DNA from 2 places in the Actimicrobium sp. GrIS 1.19 genome. Region 2 is predicted to be linked to the other one. Evidence: riboswitches for the same ligand, from Rfam matches in the RefSeq annotation. Region 2 holds a riboswitch; the other holds the start of a gene.
The links. Region 2 has a riboswitch for thiamine pyrophosphate ahead of RCH09_RS03095 (TonB-dependent siderophore receptor). Riboswitches for the same ligand answer to the same signal wherever they lie in the genome.

Region 1: another riboswitch for thiamine pyrophosphate. It lies ahead of thiC (phosphomethylpyrimidine synthase ThiC); the one in region 2 lies ahead of RCH09_RS03095 (TonB-dependent siderophore receptor).

What each region holds. Positions count from the first base shown of each region.
Region 1 is NZ_JAXCHT010000025.1:362-10,686, forward strand. It holds gene thiE (thiamine phosphate synthase) at 1-548, opposite strand, end outside; gene thiD (bifunctional hydroxymethylpyrimidine kinase/phosphomethylpyrimidine kinase) at 548-1,342, opposite strand; gene RCH09_RS15850 (thiazole synthase) at 1,339-2,136, opposite strand; gene RCH09_RS15855 (2OG-Fe(II) oxygenase) at 2,205-3,047, opposite strand; gene thiS (sulfur carrier protein ThiS) at 3,242-3,445, opposite strand; gene thiC (phosphomethylpyrimidine synthase ThiC) at 3,450-5,363, opposite strand; TPP riboswitch at 5,407-5,515, opposite strand; gene RCH09_RS15870 (valine--tRNA ligase) at 5,628-8,441, shown strand; gene RCH09_RS15875 (DUF2147 domain-containing protein) at 8,459-8,914, shown strand; gene RCH09_RS15880 (2-keto-4-pentenoate hydratase) at 8,966-9,808, opposite strand; gene RCH09_RS15885 (hypothetical protein) at 9,928-10,325, opposite strand, start outside.
Region 2 is NZ_JAXCHT010000002.1:306,942-317,266, reverse strand. It holds gene RCH09_RS03110 (C39 family peptidase) at 1-171, shown strand, start outside; gene RCH09_RS03105 (transporter) at 168-1,244, shown strand; gene RCH09_RS03100 (hypothetical protein) at 1,388-1,699, shown strand; TPP riboswitch at 2,031-2,131, shown strand; gene RCH09_RS03095 (TonB-dependent siderophore receptor) at 2,186-4,330, shown strand; gene RCH09_RS03090 (response regulator transcription factor) at 4,391-5,083, shown strand; gene RCH09_RS03085 (hypothetical protein) at 5,074-5,364, shown strand; gene RCH09_RS03080 (HAMP domain-containing sensor histidine kinase) at 5,533-6,495, shown strand; gene RCH09_RS03075 (di-heme oxidoredictase family protein) at 6,702-7,940, shown strand; gene RCH09_RS03070 (ATP-binding protein) at 7,922-8,467, opposite strand; gene pnuC (nicotinamide riboside transporter PnuC) at 8,464-9,048, opposite strand; gene RCH09_RS03060 (DUF1631 family protein) at 9,249-10,325, shown strand, end outside.

The DNA of each region.
Region 1 (10,325 bases), on a different contig from region 2:
CTGCTGATGACGCCGACCAGATCGGCGCCTTGCGCTACCAGCGGCGTGGCGTACGCCGTTGTCATGCCACCGATGACGACCAGCGGCAAGCGGGTCAGCGCACGTGCGGCGGCGAGAATGCCGGGCGCGGTGCTGACGGCGTATTGCTTGACACGCGACGGATAAAATCCGCCGAATGCGACGTAGCTGGCGCCGCTGCGGTCAGCCTCGACGGCCAGTTGCAGCGTGCCATAACACGATGCCCCGACCAGCTTGTGCGGCCCCAGCATGGCGCGGGCCTGCGCCACCGAGGCGTCGGTGCCGCCCACATGCACGCCGTCGGCATCGAGCGCCATGCACAAATCAACATGGTCATTAATCACCAGCGGCCGCCGATAGCGTCGGCACAATGCCAGCAAGGCTGCGGCTTGTTGCTGCCGCAGCGCGGCATCGGCGGTTTTGTGACGGTACTGCACCAGCGCTGCGCCACCTTCGAGTGCCTGTTCGGTGACCGCCAGCAGGCGCTCGGTGTCGTCCCAGTCGGGCGTGACCAGATACAGTCCCCGCATCATGCCGGCTTGACCCAGGCCACATTGCGCGACGGGATGCGCTGGCCGCTGGCAATCGAAAACGATTGCTCCAGCGACTGATGACAGAATTGCTGCGCCGCCAGCAGCGCGTCTTCCATCTCCATCCCGCACGCCAGCGCGCCTGCGGCCGCCGCCGCCAGCGTGCAGCCACTGCCGTGAAACTCGCCACTCAGACGCGGCCAGCTCCAGGAGCGGCTGACGCCTTCGGTGTACCAGCGATTGACGACCTGGTCATCGAGGCTGTGGCCGCCCTTGAGCAGGATGTGCTTGCAACCGCGCTGCAGCAGCGTGTCGATCTGGCGTTCGGAGCGGCGATCGCCTTCGCTCATCGCGGTTGCTTCCGGCAGATTCGGCGTCAACAGGGTGGCCAGCGCAATCAGCGGCCCGATCAGCTGCACCGCGTTGTCCTGTGCCAGCGGATCGCCCTGCCCGCTGGCCAGGATCGGATCGAGCACCACCGGAAAATCGGGATTGCGCGCACGCAGTTGATGAATCACCTCGACGATGATCTGCACATTGGCGGCATTGCCGACGATGCCGATCTTCAGCGCCGCGATATCGATCTTGTCGATCAGCACCTGGGCCTGATGCTGCAGCCAGCGCGCCGGCACCGGATGCACCGCATGCACGTGGTCATTGTCCTGCACCGTCAGCGCGGTGATCACCGACAGGGCGTGCGCGCCCATGGCGCCGACACCCTGTATATCGGCGTGGATGCCCGCGCCGCCGCTCGGATCGGAACCGGAAAACACCAGCACGCAAGGCCGCGTCATGCCAGCCGTCCGGCCAGCGGCGACGACGGCGACGCTGCCATCCGCTTCGGCATGCGCCCGGCCAGATACGCATGCCGTCCGGCTTCCACCGCCAGCCGCATCGCATGCGCCATGCGCACCGGATCGTCGGCGCAGGCAATCGCACTGTTCATCAGCACGCCGTCACAACCGAGCTCCATCGCAATGGCGGCGTCCGAGGCGGTGCCGACACCGGCATCGACCAGCACCGGCACGCTCGCCTGTTCGATGATCAGCGACAGATTCCACGGATTGAGAATACCCATGCCGGAGCCGATCAGCGAGGCCAGCGGCATCACCGCGACGCAGCCGATCTGTTCCAGCAACTTCGCCTGCACCGGATCGTCGCTGCAATACACCATCACGTCGAAGCCATCCTTGACCAGCGTCTCGGCGGCCTTCAGGGTTTCTGGCATGTTCGGGAACAGGGTCTTGTCGTCGGCCAGCACTTCGAGCTTGACCAGCTTGTGGCCATTCAATAATTCGCGCGCCAGTTGCAGCGTGTAGACCGCATCGGCGGCGTTGAAGCAGCCGGCTGAATTGGGCAGGATGGTGTAGCGCGAGGGCGGCACCACATCGAGCAGGTTCGGCGCATCCGGGTCCTGGCCGATGTTGACGCGCCGGATCGCCACCGTCACGATGTTCGCGCCGCTGGCCTCGGTGGCCGCGCGGGTTTGCGCCAGATCGCGGTATTTGCCGCTGCCGACCAGCAGGCGCGACGCATACGACGTGCCGGCGATGATCAGGGGTGTATCGATATAAACGTCAGCAGTCATGTAGGTACTTTAAAACGATTCAGTAAAGGCAAAAACGGGCGCAGCGATATCGTACCCTCCCGCGCCGATCAGTGCGCCTTTTCTCGCAGCCATTTATTGGCAATGATCTTGGTGCCTTTTTCGACCGGCAAATCGGCGTGCAGAGTTTTTTGGTCCGGCAGTCCATACGGCGTCGTGTTGCGAAAAAACAGGGCACAGCCCTTGTGGGGATGCACGTCCAGCCCGAGCTCCGGGAACGACGTGCCGCCGCCCTCGTCGACGTCGCTCAGGTAAAGAATGATGGTACCAAGCCGCTGCCCGCCGTCTGCCAGATGTCTGGCAGTTCCCGACAAGGCCGGATCAAACCAGTCGACATGCGGCCGGTATTCATTGCCAACCTGGTACTTTTGCAGTTGCAAGGTTTCGGCGTGATCGACCGGCCAGTTGGCCAGCGCAGCCAGTCGCGCATCAATGCGTGACACCAGTTCGGTCTCCGCGCGCCGTATGCCGGCACTCTGGCTGGTACGGCTTTCGTGCTCGCGGCTGGCGCCCGTGATCGCGTCGACCGTGGTCGAACGCACGAAGCGGTTGCGGCTCATCTCGGCGATGGCGTCGCATTCGTCGTCGCCCAGCACATTGCCGAGCAGGACGATACGCGGGATCGTCAGGGACAACAGCACATACACGACCCGATCCGGCAGCCCGATCTTGTTGGCCGCCGTATCGATGTCAGGCAGTCGCGGCAACACCACCACACCGGGGTAGCGTTGCAGCAGGGCGTCGGCCAGCGCAAACTCGGCCAGCGTCCGATCGAACGGGCCGTCGCGCTGCAGCTGCCGCACCAAGCCCTCGGGGTCGCAGCCCTGCGCGACATTGTCGATGATCCAGTTCTGCCAATTGACGGGCAGGCGTTGCAAGGCAGTTTTTTGCATGATGGCCTTTCGTTGTGCGGAGCGCGACGACCAACGCTGCAGCGCCGGCAGACCGGCAAACCATGGCCCCGAGCGCGGGCCTTGTCCATACATGGCAACCGCACGATGGAAGTTCCTTGGCCCGGGCCCGATCACGATGAAAGCCAATTGAATTCATCAATCGTTAACAATTTTGACGCTGCCCCCATTTGATGTCAGCCGCCGCCGATGGCGCGCACGATATCCACCCGGTCCTGCGCCTGCAATCTGCGCGCGGACCACAAGTGGCGCGGCACGACTTCGCGGTTGACCGCCACCGCCAGCGCCTTGCCGGACAGGTCGAGCGCGTCGACCAGCGATTGCAGATCCTGCTGCGCGGCGAGGCGATGCGGTGCGCCGTTGAGTTCAATCTCGATCATCGGTTCACTCCTTGCGATAGATTTCCGCGCCGCCCTTGACGAACTCGATCGACTTGACCTGCATCCCGGCCTTGAGCGCGGCGATCTCGCTGATGCCCTGTTGCGCGGCATAGTCGCGCACTTCCTGGGTGATCTTCATCGAACAGAAATGCGGTCCGCACATCGAGCAGAAGTGCGCCACCTTGGCCGAGTCCTTGGGCAGCGTTTCGTCATGGAATTCGCGCGCCTTGTCGGGATCGAGGCCGAGGTTGAACTGGTCGTCCCAGCGGAACTCGAAGCGCGCCTTCGACAGGGCGTTGTCGCGGATCTGCGCACCCGGATGGCCCTTGGCCAGGTCGGCCGCGTGGGCGGCGATCTTGTAGGTGATGATGCCGTCCTTGACGTCCTGCTTGTTGGGCAGGCCGAGATGTTCCTTGGGCGTGACGTAGCACAGCATCGCCGTGCCATACCAGCCGATCTGCGCGGCGCCGATGCCGGAGGTGATGTGGTCATAGCCCGGCGCGATGTCGGTAGTCAGCGGACCCAGCGTGTAGAACGGCGCTTCGTGGCATTGCTCCAGCTGCAGGTCCATGTTCTCCTTGATCAGCTGCATCGGCACGTGGCCGGGGCCTTCGATCATGACCTGCACATCATGCCGCCAGGCGATCTGCGTGAGCTCGCCGAGCGTCTTCAGCTCGGTCAGTTGCGCCTCGTCGTTGGCATCGAAGATCGAGCCCGGCCGCAAGCCGTCGCCCAGGCTGAACGAGACGTCGTAGGCCTTCATGATGGCGCAGATGTCCTCGAAGTGCGTGTACAGGAACGACTCCCGATGATGCGCCAGGCACCACTTGGCCATGATCGAGCCGCCGCGCGAGACGATCCCGGTCAGCCGCTTGGCCGTCATCGGCACAGTGCGCAGCAGCACGCCGGCATGAATCGTGAAGTAATCGACACCCTGCTCGGCCTGTTCGATCAGGGTGTCGCGGAAGATTTCCCAGGTCAAGTCTTCGGCCTTGCCATTGACCTTTTCGAGTGCCTGATAAATCGGCACGGTGCCGATCGGGACGGGTGAATTGCGGATGATCCATTCGCGCGTTTCATGGATGTGCTTGCCGGTCGACAGGTCCATCACGTTGTCGCCGCCCCAGCGAATCGCCCAGGTCATTTTTTCGACTTCGTCGCCGATCGACGAGGTGACCGCCGAATTGCCGATGTTGGCGTTGATCTTGACCAGGAAATTGCGGCCGATGATCATCGGCTCGATTTCGGGATGGTTGATGTTGGCCGGGATGATGGCGCGGCCACGGGCGATTTCGGAGCGCACGAATTCGGGCGTGATCTGCGCCGGCAGCGCGGCGCCGAACGATTGGCCGGGATGCTGGCGGCCCATCAGGTCGGCCAGGCGCTGGCCCATCGGGCCGCTGGCCTGCAGCTCGGCCAGATATTCGCTGCGCCGCATGTTTTCACGGATCGCGACGAATTCCATTTCGGGGGTAATGATGCCCTGCCGCGCATAGTGCATCTGCGTCACGTTGCGCCCCGCCAGCGCGCGCCGTGGCTGGCGGTGCAGATTGAAGCGCAGCGCCGCCAGCGCCGGATCATTCAGGCGCTCGATGCCATACGCTGACGACGGGCCGCTCAACTGTTCGGTATCGCCGCGTTCGACGATCCACGGCAGGCGCGGTGTCGCGAGGCCGGAACGGATATCGATGGCAACGTCGGGGTCGGTGTACGGACCGGAGGTGTCGTAGACGTACACCGGCGGATTCTTTTCTGCGCCGAACGAGGCGGCGGTGTCGGACTGGCTGATCTGGCGCATCGGCACCCGCAGGTCGGGACGCGAACCCTGCACGTAGATCTTGCGGGAGTTCGGCAACGGATGAATCGCCGCGTCGTCGACGACGGCACTGATGGCGGAAAAAGGGAGTTTGTCGTTCATTGCATTCCTTTGCTTGGTGCATCAAAAGCGAAAGGAATACCGGAGTCGGGCTCCGCAGCTTCCCTTCGCTGGCATTATCCAGATCAGGTTCGAGGGTATTTCTCACCCGACCGCGGGCAACGTGCATGCGGTCAGGACCCCTAGCTTGCGTCCGTCAGAGTGACGGCGCGGCTTAATTCTAACCGCCTTCGGCCGAAAGCGACAGGACGAATCGCGCGCTGCGCACCGTATAATGCGCAGTTCCCTTCCCATCAGAAACCGATCATGGAATTAGCCAAGTCGTTCGAGCCCGCCGAAATTGAAAAACACTGGCGCACCACATGGGAACAGCGCGGTTATTACACCGCCACCACCGACGCCGGCAAGCCTGCCTTCAGCATTCAATTGCCGCCGCCGAACGTCACCGGCACGCTGCACATGGGGCATGCGTTCAACCAGACCATCATGGACGGGCTGACGCGCTACCACCGCATGCGTGGTTTCAACACCGCCTGGATTCCGGGCACCGACCACGCCGGCATCGCCACGCAGATCGTGGTCGAACGCCAGCTCGACGCGCAAAAGCTCACCCGCCACGATCTCGGCCGCGACAAGTTCGTCGAAAAGGTGTGGGAGTGGAAGGAACAGTCCGGCTCCACCATCACCGGCCAGATGCGCCGCATGGGCGCCTCGACCGACTGGAGCCGCGAGTACTTCACGATGGACGCCAAGCTGTCCGGCACCGTCACCGAAGTGTTCGTGCGGTTGTTCGAACAGGGCCTGATCTATCGCGGCAAGCGGCTGGTGCACTGGGACCCGGTGCTGGGCACGGCGGTGTCGGATCTGGAAGTGGTGTCGGAAGAAGAAGACGGCTTCATGTGGCACATCCGTTATCCGCTGGCCGATGGCAGCGGCCATCTGACGGTCGCCACCACGCGGCCCGAGACGCTGCTGGGCGACGTCGCCGTCGCGGTTGATCCGACCGATCCACGCTATGTGCACCTGATCGGCAAGATGCTGACGCTGCCGCTGTGCGATCGCACCATCCCGATCATCGCCGACAGTTATGTCGACAAGGAATTCGGCACCGGCTGCGTGAAAATCACGCCGGCGCACGACGCCAACGATTACGCCGTCGGCCAGCGCCATCAGCTGCCGATGATCAATATTTTCACGCTCGACGCGAAGATCAACGAGAACGGTCCCCACGCCTATCAAGGCATGGACCGCTTCGTCGCGCGCAAGCAGATGGTCGCCGATCTGGAGGCGCAGGGCCTCATCGAAATCATCAAGCCGCACAAGCTGATGGTGCCGCGCGGCGACCGCACCGGTGTCGTGATCGAACCGATGCTGACCGATCAATGGTTTGTCGCGATGTCGAAGCCGGCGCCGGAAGGCACCCACTTTCCCGGAAAATCGATCGCCGAAGTCGCACTGGAAAAAGTCGCCAGCGGTGAAGTCAAGATGATTCCCGAGAACTGGACCACGACCTACAACCAGTGGCTCAACAACATCCAGGACTGGTGCATCTCGCGCCAACTGTGGTGGGGCCATCAGATTCCGGCGTGGTACGACGACGACGGCAAGATCTACGTCGCGCGCAGCGAAGCCGAGGCGCAGGCGCAGGCCGGCGGCAAGACGCTGCGGCGCGATGCCGATGTGCTCGACACCTGGTTCTCGTCGGCGCTGGTGCCGTTCTCGACGCTGGGCTGGCCGGAAGAAACCCCAGACTACAAGATGTTCCTGCCGTCGTCGGTACTGGTGACCGGCTTCGACATCATCTTCTTCTGGGTTGCACGGATGGTGATGATGACCACGCACTTCACAGGCAAGGTGCCGTTCGACACCGTCTATGTGCACGGCCTGGTGCGCGATGGCAGCGGCCAGAAGATGTCGAAGTCGAAGGGCAACACGCTCGACCCGATCGACCTGATCGACGGCATCGACCTCGATGCGCTGGTAGCCAAGCGCACCACCGGACTGATGAATCCGCGCGATGCCGTCAAGATTGAAAAGGCCACCCGCAAGGAATTCCCGAACGGCATTCCCGCGTTCGGCACCGATGCGCTGCGCTTCACGATGGCAAGCTACGCCTCGCTCGGCCGCAACATCAATTTTGACCTGGCGCGCTGCGAGGGCTATCGCAACTTCGGCAACAAGCTGTGGAACGCCACCCGCTTCGTGCTGATGAATACCGTCGACAAGGATTGCGGCGTCGAGGAACGCGCCGACGCCGGTTACCTCGAGTTTTCGCAGGCCGACCGCTGGATCGTGTCGCTGCTGCAGCGCACCGAGGCCGATGTCGCCAGGGGCTTTGCCGACTATCGCTTCGACAACATCGCCGCCTCGATCTACAAGTTCATCTGGGACGAATACTGCGACTGGTATCTTGAACTGGCCAAGGTGCAGATCCAGCACGGCAACGAAGCCCAGCAGCGCGCCACCCGGCGCACGCTGCTCAAGGTGCTGGAGACCACGTTGCGGCTGGCGCATCCCATCATCCCGTTCATCACCGAGGAGCTGTGGCAAACCATTGCGCCGATGTCCGGCAAGGTACTCAATCCGGCCGGCGACTCTATCATGATGCAGGCCTACCCGATCGCGCAGCCAGAGCGCATCGACGAGGCGGCCGAAGGCTGGATGACGCAGCTCAAGGCGATGACCGATGCCTGCCGCAATTTGCGCGGCGAGATGCAGTTGTCGCCGGCGCTGCGGGTGCCGCTGGTGCTGGAAACCGCGCCCGGCGCCGAGGCGGCGCAATTGCAGTCGTTCGCGCCGTATCTGCAGGCGCTGGCAAAATTGTCCGAGGTGCAGGTGCAAGACGCGTTGCCGGATTCACCGGCGCCGGTCGCCATCGTCGGCAATGCGCGCCTGATGCTGAAAGTGGAAATCGACGTGGCTGCCGAGCGCGAACGACTGTTCAAGGAAATCACCCGGCTCGAAGGTGAAATCACCAAAGGCCATGCCAAACTCGGCAACGAAGCGTTTGTAGCGCGCGCGCCAGCGGCGGTGGTCGAGGCCGAGCAGCAGCGCCTGGCCGGATTCATCAGCACACTGGAGAAGTTGCGGGAACAGTTTGGCAAGTTGCCAACCGCCTGATCACAAGGAGAGAGCGCATGACCAACACGGTACGAGCGACACAACTGGCGGTGCTGAGCGCCGGTATTTTGATGAGCATCGGCGCCTGGGGGCAAAGCACCGCCGCCGGATTGTGGAAGAGTATTGATGACACCAGCGGCAAGCCCTCGGCGCTGATTCGTATCGCCGAACAGGGTGGCGAATTCAAGGGACGCATCGAAAAGCTGTTTCCGGCGCCGGCGGAAGACCCGAATCCGAAATGCGTCAAGTGCGTCGGCGAGGGCAAGGACCAACCCATCATCGGCATGGTGATCGTCAAGGGCATGCGTGCCGACGGCAAGGCCTATACCGGCGGCACGATTCTCGATCCGGACAATGGCGAGGTCTACCGCAGCAAGATGACCCTGGCCGACGATGGCAAGAAATTGAACGTGCGCGGTTATGTCGGCATACCGCTGATCGGCCGCACCCAGGTCTGGCTACGCGAAGAGTAATCCGCTGCACCGGAGGCTGCCGCGCGGCGGCAGCCGTTGTCACCGATCCGGTTAGACGAAGCCGACCGTCAGGCCCGGCAGGCTGACACCCGAAAACGCGGTCGTCCAGCTTTGTCCGGCAGCCACCGGGTACGCCTCGGTCCAGGTGCCGGTGGCAATGATCTCGCCGGCTGCCAGCGGCGCAAATTGCGGCTGGGTCTGCAGCAGTTTGTGCAGATGCATCAGGGCGTGCACCGGGCTGTCCAGCACATCACCGCCAAACCCCGCGCCATGCAACGAATAGCCTTCGCCGAAATCGGCCGACAGCGACACGCTCGCATGGGTCAGCACTTCGGCCAGGCTGCGCCGCGAGGCTTGCGACAGGATGTGCGGTTCGCCGACAATCAGCGAGCCATGCAGGCCAAAGGCGGCGACGGCGTCCAGCGGCGCAAACTGCCAGTCAGCAAACGGACAAACCACCAGCTCGAAGCCGTGCGCCATCCATTCGATGCAGGCCGCCAGCTCCTTGATCGAGGCATTCCTGGCCGGCGCCTTGCCCAGCTTGAAAATGATCTCGGGCTCAATCCGCGGCTGCACCGCGCCCGCCAGTTTCTGCAAGGCCCGGTTGTCATCGGTAAACCGCACCGTGCTGTCGTACATGGTCGACCAGACCGGCGCATCGATCTGCCCCAGCACGCCGAACTTGTTCCATGCCTTGCGGTTGGTAAAGCCGATCTTGCGTCCGACCGGTTGCTCGCCTTCGGCAATGCGAATATCGAGGATGCATTTGGCCACGTCGTAACCGTCGGCCAGCGTCAGCTCCGGATCGCTGGACAGACGCGGCAACAACGTGCCATCGGCGCGGGCGGTAAGCAACTGGTGGGCAAAACGGTTGGCTTGGGTAGACATCAACATGAGTGCGCTCGCTAGATAAAATTTGGACAAACAGCTATCGCTCAGTATTGGCGACTGGCGAGTTTTTTTCAAACTCGCCAGTCAGCATTCTGCGCCAGATCAAACAGGAATTGCGAAAATTACTTCAAATGCCGTAGCGAATCCAGCACCACCCGTCGGGTTTGCAGGATTTCTTCCGAAACCAGCCCGACCGTGGGCAAATCCGTCATCAACTTGTCCGAATTGACCACCCACACCGTTTGCAGATGGTCAGCCGCCTCGGCGACCGGCTTCGGCGTCAGCAACGACAGGTCATGAATCAACAAAATCCGGCTCAGGCCCATGGCCAGATCGCCGCGCTGCATATCCTTGCGAAAATGCGCGTAGTCGACAATCTGCTGCACCTCGGCCAGATACTTCAACATCTCGAACTCGGCTACCCGAATATTGCGGTTCGCCTCGGTCGACTCATTGCGCCAGGTCGTATAAAACAGCGCCGACAGCGCAATCACGACACTTACCAGCGCCAGCACATTGC
Region 2 (10,325 bases):
GTCAATCAGCGTGCCGTGCTGGCCGATCCGGCCTGGGGCAATCGCAGCATGGCGATCGACGATTTCCTGCAGGCGTGGATCGATTTTCCGGAACTGGGCCGCATTGGTTTCCTGGTCCGGCGGCGCGACGGTCGGCCCGCGTCCAACGATCTGCTGGCGTTGCCGCCATGACGCGGGTGCGCTGCGACTGGGCCGCCCTTGCGCTGCTCATCGCGGCCAGCACCGCTGCGCACGCCGACGACCAGGCAACCCTGCGCGAGCAACTCACGCAACGCGACCAGTTGATCCAGACGTTGCAGGAACGAATCCGCCAGCTCGAAGGCGACCGGCAGCCAGCGCAAGCGCCGCCGCCAGCCGAACCAGCCACCAACGCCAGCGGCCTGTTCGCAGTCGATGCACTGGCTGCCGAGCGCGCGCTGGAACGCACGCTGACCCAGTCCGGCGCGTTGCTACTGCCGCCTGGCGAGGCCGAACTGCAGCTTGGTGCAAGTTACGCGCGCCGCCATCAGCAGAGCGCCACCCTGGTCACGCAGGACGGGCAGCTCGGCCTCGGCAGCACCGAACTGCGCCGCAATGACGTTACCGCCACACTGTCGGCGCGCTTCGGCCTGCCCTTCGACGCGCAACTGGAGTTCACGCTGCCCTATCGGGTGATCCGGCAATCGCTGGTCGAGCCGGTTGACTTCACGGCGTCACGCGAGAGCCGCAGCGGCAGCGCGACAGTCGGCGATGTCACGCTGGGCGTTGCCAGGACACTGCTGCGTGAACAGGGCTGGCGGCCGGACCTGATCGGACGCGTCGGCTGGACCGCCGGCAACGGCAAGGCGAGCAGCGAGAACATCGACATCGGCGACGGCTTCCGCAAAATCCGCGCCGAACTGACCGCGCTCAAACGCCAGGATCCGATCGTATTTACCGGCAACCTGTCGTGGGAATCCACCTTCCGCAACGGCGCGCTCAAGCCCGGCGACCAGCTCGGCCTGTCGCTGGCGGCACTGCTTGCCACCAGTCCGGACACCTCGATGAGCATGGGAATCGATCAGATATTTGCACGAAAAACCCGCGTCAACGGCGTCGCCGTGGCGGGTTCCGACCAGGTCAGCAGCATGCTGACGCTGGGTGCGACGACCATGATCGGCAAGCGCACGCTGCTGTCGGTATCGACCGGTATCGGGCTGACCCGCAACACCCCCGACTACGTGATCAATGTGACCGTGCCGTTGCGCTTCGAGCTGTTCAAGTAGCGCCGCTGTGCAATTGCGGATCCTGTGAGGATTGCCACAGACCGGCATCGCAGCGCCAAACAATACTACGTCCCGTGGGTGTCACACGGCGTCATTGCGATGCCCACATCACCTGTTCATTCAACCCTAAAGGAGTAGTCGACATGAAATCCATCCTGATCCCAACCCTGGTCCTTGGTGCACTCGCCTCGGCGGCACACGCAGCACCCGTGTCACTGAACGACGCCCACCTCGATCGCGTCACCGCCGGCAGCGTCGGCACCTTCAGCGCAACCACCTTTGCCGCCACCACGGTGAAGGCAACCACGCTCGGCGCTACCACGCTCGGCGCGACAACCCTGGGGGCGACCACACTCGGCGCCACCACGGTCCGGGCCAGGACGCTGGGTGCGACCACACTGGGCGCGACCACACTTGGCGCCACCACTCTGGGCGGCATTGTCGTTCGCAAGTAAAAAGCATCAGCCTGCCTGATCCGGTTTTGCGCCAGATCAGGCAATGGGGTACCCGATCCGGGTCCTGACCTCGAATTCGATTCGGACGGCATGCAGACGCCAACCGGGTACCCCAGCCAGCGGCCAGGCATGCTTCTCCGGTGCGGTCGTTGCCAATCTCACGTCACGTCTGCATCGTCGCTACGGCCCTGGATTGATAGAACACTCCCATTCCTCATGCTCGCGGGCATGCCGCAGCTTGCGTTCCAGCTGCGCGACTCGGGTATTTCATGGTCAAGTTACGCCGGCCACACTTCGTCATGTTTTATTGCGCACCGTCCGTGCTACCATCCGCCCCAGCTAGGGGTCCTGGAAGCCACAACTTTCGGGTGAGACAAACCCTTCGAACCTGATCTGGATAATGCCAGCGAAGGGAAGCGCAAAGCCCACACCTCTTTGACCGCTCCTTCGTTGCCACCAGTGTTTCCACCACTGAATGAGTCAATGATGCCGGTATCCCGTTTTTGCCTGACCCCGCTTTCCCTGCTGATTGCCCAAGCCTTCGCACTGCCGTCACTGGCGCACGCACAAACCGCCGACCAGATCCTGCCGCAGGTGATCGTGTCGGAACCGCTGTTGCGCGCCGGCAACGGCAGCGCGCGGGTGGGCGGATTCGAGGCCGCGCCGGTGTTGCAAACGCCCGCCGCGCTGACGGTGATCGACCAGCAGCAACTGCAGGATTTGCAGATTCGCCATGTGGCCGACGTCTCCCGGCTTGATGCCAGCCTGAACGCGGCCTACAACGCGGTCGGCTACGCCGAACAATTCTCGATTCGGGGCTTCCCGCTCGACAATGCATCGAGCTATCGCAAGGATGGTTTGCCGATTGCATCGGATGCCTCGATCCCGTTTGAAAACAAGGAGCGGGTCGAGATCCTGAAGGGGCTTTCCGGGCTGCAGGCCGGCATCTCGACACCCGGCGGGCTGATCGATTTCATCACCAAGCGACCTACCAGCAAGCCGCTGCGTTCAGTGCTGCTGGAAGCCAGCGAGCGCGGCACGCTGTACGGCGCGGTCGATCTGGGCGGCCGCTTCGACGACACCCGTTTCGGTTACCGCATCAATGCCGCTGCGGAGCAATTGCGCTCGTATGTCAAGGGCGCCAATGGCGAGCGGCAGTTCGTCTCGGGCGCCTTCGACTGGCGCATCACGCCGCAGGCACTGCTGCAGCTCGACCTCGACACGCAACACAAGTCGCAGATCACCGCGCCCGGCTATCAACTGCTGGGCGGCACCGATCTGCCCACCGGCATCTCGGCACGGACGCTGCTCAACAACCAGCCGTGGAGCAAGCCAGTCGTGACCGACAACACCAATATCGGCTTGCGCCTGAGCTACCAGTGGAATGCCGCATGGAGCAGCACGTTCGCCGCCAACCGGCATCAATTGAAGCGCGATGACTTCGCCGCCTTTCCGTATGGCTGCGCCTCGGCCGGTCTGTTTCCGGGCTTTTGTGCCAATGGCGACTACGACGTGTATGACTACCAGAGCACCGGTGAAGTCAAGACGCTGTTCGCAACGCAGGCGCTGCTGCAAGGCCAGTTCGCCACCGGCACGGTGCGGCATGCGCTGACCCTCGGCCTCGACACCCTGCGCCGCCGCGACGAATTCGGCGATTGCGTCTATGGCACGGTCGACTGCGCCGGCTCGATGGCCAATGGCACCAGCAATATCTACCAGCCGGTCACGGTGCCGGCCTCGACGATCTCGACCGGACCGGTGCTGTTGCAGCGCAAGGGCGACGAGCGTTCGGTGTTCGTGCAGGACATCCTGGCCTTGTCCGATCAGGTCAGCCTGCATGCCGGCGTGCGCCACACGCACATCGAGCGGGTGCAATCGGCCAGCGCGTTCGAGCGCGACTATCTGCTGCCGTCGGTGGCGCTGGTTGTCACGCCGACGCCGGGCTGGAGCGTGTATGGCAGCTGGTCGCAGGGACTCGAACACGGCGGGGTCGCGCCGCTCTTGACGACCAATGCCAACCAGATTCTGGATCCGGGCAAATCGCGCCAGCAGGAGCTGGGCATCAAGGCCGCCCTGGACGAGTCGTGGCAACTGTCGGCGGCGCTGTTCCAGATCACCAAACCGCTCGAATACACCGACAGCAACTTCACCTACGTGCGCAATGGCGATGCGGTGCATCGTGGCCTGGAGCTGGCGGCCAATGGCAAGATCGGACGCGCCCTGCGCGTGACGCTGGCGGCCACCGCGTTGCAGGCGCGCCAGCGCAACACCGACGATCCGCTGCAGACCGACCAGCGCATCACCAATGTGCCGGCGTTCAAGTCGGCCCTCAATCTCGACTATGCGCTGCCGCAGCTGAATGGTCCGGCACTCAATGGCGGCTGGAGTTATTCATCCAGCAAGGTGTTCAGTCCCGACAGCATCCGGCGTGTCGACGTGCCGTCGTACCAGCTGTTCAATCTGGGCGTGCGCTACGTGGTCGCCACGGCAGGTGTTGCGACCACGCTACGCGCCAATGTCGACAATGTGCTCGACAAGTTCTATTGGGCCGACGCCTCGTCGGCGCTGGGCGGGTATCTGCTGCCAGGCGCACCACGCACCTTCAAGATCTCGGCGCAATTCGATTTCTGAAGTCGCGCGGGCGCGGTAACATCGTCAGCGGGCAACGTCACGCGCCGGGGGGGGGGGCCGATGAAGGTGTTGTTGATCGAGGACGAGCAAAAGATCGCCGACTTTGTCTGCACCGGGCTGACCCGGCGCGGCTTCCACGTCACCCACTGCGCCAACGGCCACGCCGGTCATGCGCTGGGGCTGCGCGCTGATGTCGATATCATCGTGCTCGACGTCATGCTGCCGGGTCGCGATGGCCTGTCAGTACTGCAGGAATGGCGTGCTGCCGGCGTGACCACACCGGTAATTCTGCTGACGGCCCGCAATGAACTGGGCGACCGCATCAGCGGCTTTGATCTGGGCGCCGACGACTATCTGGCCAAACCCTTCTTCGTCGAAGAGCTTGTCGCGCGCATGCAGGCGCTGCTGCGGCGCACCGGCACGCGCCCGGAGACCCTGGCCGTCGGCGCCTTGAAACTCGACTGCATCTCGCGCCAGCTCAGCAATCATGGTCGCAGCTGCGAACTGACCGCGCGCGAATTCAGCCTGCTGGCCTATCTGATGCGCTCGCCCGGCCAGTTGTTCACACGCGGCCAGATACTCGAACATGTGTGGGGCTACGATTTCGATCCCAGCACCAATGTCGTCGATGTCTGCATTCGTCGTATCCGCAACAAGATGCAGGACCTGGCGGATCACGACCCGAATGCCGGTGCCGCTATCGAGGCCGTGCGCGGCGCCGGTTACCGCTTTCGGAGCCAGGCATGCGCCTGAGCTTTCGCGCACGCCTGTTCGGGATCGCCGCGCTGATTGTGACCACCGTGCTGGCGGCCGTGTTGCTGCTGGGTTGGTCAATCCTGCACAAGTCGATGATTGATCGGCTCGACGAGCGGCTCTGCCTCGAAGCCCGGCATCTGACCATGCAGCCAGTGCAGCGGGGCGACATGGCCGAGCTGGAAGTGGACCTGCTCAACAAATTGCGCCTGACCACGCCCGCCCAGCTGATGCTGCTGCTGGACGGACCGGTCGAGGACGCCAGGCAGGCACAGAATTAGGATGACGGGATCGATCTGGCGGCGCTGCCGTGGCAAGCGCTGCCGCAGGACCGGCCACCGCCACCACCGTCACCCGGCGCTGGCGCCTGGCCACCGCCACCGCCGGGCCGGTGCAATGTGAGCACGCTCGCCAGTCGCGGCAAACACTGGCACGCGGCAATGGTCACGATGCCATTTGGACGCAGCGTGGTGGCCGCCGACCTGGCGGCGCCCGCCGCCGAGTTACAGACGGTGGTCAGCCATGCCATGACATGGGTAATTCCCCTGGCGCTGCTGTTGACGGCGCTGGGCGCATGGTTGATGGCGAGTCTGACGATGCGGCCGCTGAACCGGTTGCGCGAGGCCATGAAAGCAATGACCGGCGCTGCGCTCGATCAGCGACTGTCCGGCCACGGTGAAGATCAGGAGTTTGGCGAATTGATCGAGGCTTACAACACCATGCTCAGTCGGCTCGACACCAGCTTCCACCAGGCGACCCGTTTTTCGGCTGACGCCGCGCACGAACTGAAAACCCCGCTGACGATCCTGCAGGGGCGTATCGAGCTGGCCATGCAGCATGCCGGCCAAGGCACGCAGCAGGCCGATCTGGCCGGGATGCAGGAGGAAGTCGCGCGACTGACCCAGATCACCCGCAAGCTCCTGCTGTTGTCGCAGGCCGATGCCGGCCAGCTGGTGTTGCGCCGCGCTCCGGTGGACGTGTCCGCGCTGCTTGAAGCACTGCTGGAGGATGCACACCTGCTGACCAATGAACAGGAGTTGTCAGGCATCATCGCACCCGATCTGATCGTCGCGGCCGACGCGATCCTGTTGCGCCAGTTGCTCAACAATCTGATCAGCAACGCTGTTCGTTACTGCCGTCCCGGCGGCTGGATCACAGTCACGGCGCGCGCGGCGCCGATGGCGGTCGAGATCGTCTTTGCCAACGCTACCGAGCCCATTGACGCCAATACGCGCCGGCACTTTTTCGACCGCTTCTTTCGCGGCGATGGCGCCCATCAACGCCAGGTCGATGGAACCGGGCTGGGCCTGAGCCTGGCCCGCGAGATCGCCCGCGCCCACGGCGGCGAGGTCCTGCTCGACGACAGCCCCGACGACCAGGTCCGGCTCAGGCTGCGACTTTTGCGTGAATGACGAAGATGTCATTTTCGCGGCGAACCAACACCCCGATAATTCCACAAAGAAGGTAGCGACCCAGTCAGATTACCGGGTTGCTGTGGAAGGGCTGTCGCATCGTCGCACCGTCCGGTCAAGCGGCTCCTCCATGGTGACCTCATCGCGCAGTCCGTCCGGTGCTGCGTTTGCCATTGCGATGTATTCCACTCAGGAGACTGCAAAGCATGAAACTGTCCCACACCATCGTCGCCGCCGCGATCGCAGCATTGGCCGGAACGAGCATTGCTCAAATCGGTTCGAGCAGCTTCCATCATCGTCACAAACTCAAACCAGCCAAACCACCGCAACGTCCGGTGCCGGGCGCCGGCGCACAATTCGGCGACCCGCTCAGCGGCCTTGACGCCACCAACCTGCAGGCGTTCAACGATGGCCGTGAAGAATTCGAGGCGGTCGAAACACCCGAAGGCGGCCTCGGCCCGATCTTCAACGACAGCTCCTGCGTGGTGTGCCATTCGGCCGGCGCCACCGGCGGCGCCAGTGCGGTCACCGTGACACGCTTCGGCCGCGTGTCCAACGGCAAATTCGATCCGTTCGAGGCACTCGGCGGCTCCTTGTTGCAGCGCTTTACGATCGCCCCCGAGGCGCAGGAAAAAATACCGGCGCAAGCCAATGTGATAGCCCAGCGCGTCGCCACGCCACTGTTCGGCGCCGGCTTGATCGAGGCGATTCCGGACGGTGACATCCTGCTCAATGCGCAGCGCCGGCAGCCCGATGGCGTGCACGGCAGGGTCTCGACCGTGACCGATGTCACGACCGGCAAGACACGGGTCGGACGCTTTGGCTGGAAACTGCAGCAAGCCACGCTGTTGGCATTTGCCGGCGACGCCTACCTGAATGAAATGGGTGTGACCAGCCGCTTCTTCCCGACCGAAAATGCACCGAATGGCAATCAGGCGCTGCTGGCAAAATATGATCTGGTGCCGGACGTCGAGGATGCGGTCGATCCCGCCACCGGCAAGGGTGACATCGACCATGCGGCCGACTTCATGCGCTTTCTGGCGCCGCCGCCACCGGTGCGGATGACGGCCTCGGCACTGGCCGGTGGCAACCTGTTCCAGCAAATGCAGTGCACGGCCTGCCACATGCCGGTGATGTTCACCGGTCCCAATCCGATTGCCGCCCTGTCGCACCAACCGGTGCCATTGTTCTCGGATCTGCTGCTGCACGATATGGGATCGCTCGGCGACGGCATCGAGCAAGGCGTCGCCAAGGGCAACGAGATGCGCACCGCGCCGCTGTGGGGGCTACGGATGCGTCCGCGGTTCTTGCATGACGGCCGCGCCGCCACCGTTGCCGATGCGATCAGCGCGCATGCCGGCGAAGCCACGGCCTCGGCCAACCGCTTCAAGGCGCTCAAGCCGGCGCAACGACAACAGCTGCTCGACTATTTGAACGGCATCTGATCGATGCCACTGGCTTGTGCAAGCAATGCGCGTGCAACCTGGTCGATGCGTTCCGACAGGGTGCCGCGCACCAGCACAAACGCGCTCTGGCGCGCGGCCAGTGCATCGAGAACCTGTTGATGGATCTGCTGCCGCACGGCGGCGGATTCACGCTGCAGGCCGTCGGCAATCCACGGTCCGTCAGGCGCAGTCACCACGGTAAAGGCATACCGGCGCCGCGCGGCCAGCGCTGCCAGCGGCGCATCGACCCGGCCGAAATAATGGGCGCTGTAGATGGCCGTCATCATCGGCGTGGTATCGCAAAACAGCCAGCCGGTGCAGTGGCCGGCGGCGGCATCTTCGCGGGCGACCTGCTCGCAGGCGATCGGATACTGGTCCTCTTCGTGTGGCGTGCGTTGCTGCACTTCGACGAATTCACGCAGGTATTCCGGCACCCAGAAGGTGCCGAAGTGGTCGGCCAGTCCTTCGGCGAGGGTCGATTTGCCGGTCGATTCGGCACCTACGATGGCGACCGTGCGGGTCGTCATGCGGTGCGGCGCCAGGCACGCAGGCCGATGATGGCCATGATCACAAACAGGCCATACAACAATGCCGTGAGCACCAGGCCCTTGTAGACGTACAGGCCGACGTACAGCACGTCCACGGCAATCCAGACATGCCAGTTCTCCAGCTTCTTGCGTGACAGGAGCAACTGGCCGAGCAGGCTGCCGGCGGTCAGGAACCCGTCCATGTACGGCACGTCGGTATCCGTCCAGTGCTTCAGGAACAGCGACAATACGGCGAATCCGGCCAGCCAGAGCAGCGCCGACATGGCCAGGCCGCGGCGCGACAGCCGCGACACCGGCAGCGTCGAGTGGTCGTCGCCGCCATACAGCCATTGGTACCAACCCCACACCGAGACGAGGATGAACAGCGCCTGCAAACCGGTATCGCCGTACAGCTTCGCTTCCAGGAAAACCACGGCATAGGTGGTCGACGAAATGATCGTAAACAGCCATGCCCACGCATTCTGGCGAATCGTGAGGACGACGGTAATGATTGACAGCACGAATGAGATCAACTCAAGCGGCGCGGTGGTAAAGCCAAACAACAGAATGGGGTCGTTCATGCAACCTGAAGAAAAATGGAACGCGCCAGTATAGGCGACAAGCTGTTCGAGCAAGCAATTGATGAATCAACAACATCGCACCCTGAAAATTATTTTTATTTCCACGTGGCAATAGTCGGAATTTAGTGCAATAATTGATTCAACACTTTCGTTACCGCTGTCGACCGATTCAATCAACGCCAAGTTGGGACTGAATGATCATGGTTTCCCATCTCGATCACTTGCCGCATCCAGAGCGTCCCTTGGGCTTCGCGCCGCAGGGTGACGTGCTGCGCAACATGATCACCGCCGCGATGAAGCTGGTCAACGCCGAATTTGCTGCATTCTCGACCCGCCTGTCGGATGCGCTGATGGCGATGTCGGAAGTCAGCGGCGACGCCAAGGAAGCCAACGCCAGTTTCAATGCCTCCAACCTGCTGCGCAACAACCGCTACGCCTTTTACCACGTCGCCGTGGCGCATATCGAGCAGGCCCTGCTGTACGAACTCAATGTGCTGGAACACGGCAGCGAACGCACTGCCACCCGTCGTGAAGGCGCCCTCTCGCTGGTGCCGTTCTCCGAAATGGACAACCGCGTCATGCTGGGCACCACCGCACGCCTGTTCGAGATTGAAAACGCCGATGCGCTGGCGGCCCTGAACATCCGGATCGCCCATCTGCTGGACCGCGACAGCATCAGCGTGGCGCAAAACCCGTTCCGTCCCGAGACCTTCCTGGGTGCGATCAATGCCGCATGGGTCGAATTCGATCCCGATACCGAATCGCACGGGATGATCCTGCCGCTGCTGCGCCCCGAGGTATTCCTGGCGCTGCCGCCCGTATTCAAGACACTCAATGACGAACTGGTGGATCGCGGCGTCTTGCCGGAACTGGTCAGCGCCTACCGCATTCGCAAGTCCGACGGCAATCTCAGCGCCGCCACCAAGGAAGCCAACGAAACCGCACTGCGACAGCAATTGCGCCGGGTACTGGGCAATCCCGAGGAAGCCGCGCACAGCCAGCATGGCGAATACACCATGCCGGCCAATCCGGCCAGCGCCAAGCTGTTCTCGTTCCTGACGCAGTTGCAGCACGGCCTGCCTGAGCCGCGCCATCCGGGCCTCACGCAGCTGGCGCAGATCAAGGCGCAGATGCCGCAAGGCTCGATGAGCCGCATCGACGAAACCACCATCGACCTGCTCAGCCAGATTTTCGAGACCGTGTTCCAGGACCAGCACATCCCGCATGAGGTCAAGGACCTGATCGGCATCCTGCAGGTCCCGGTGCTCAAGGCGGCA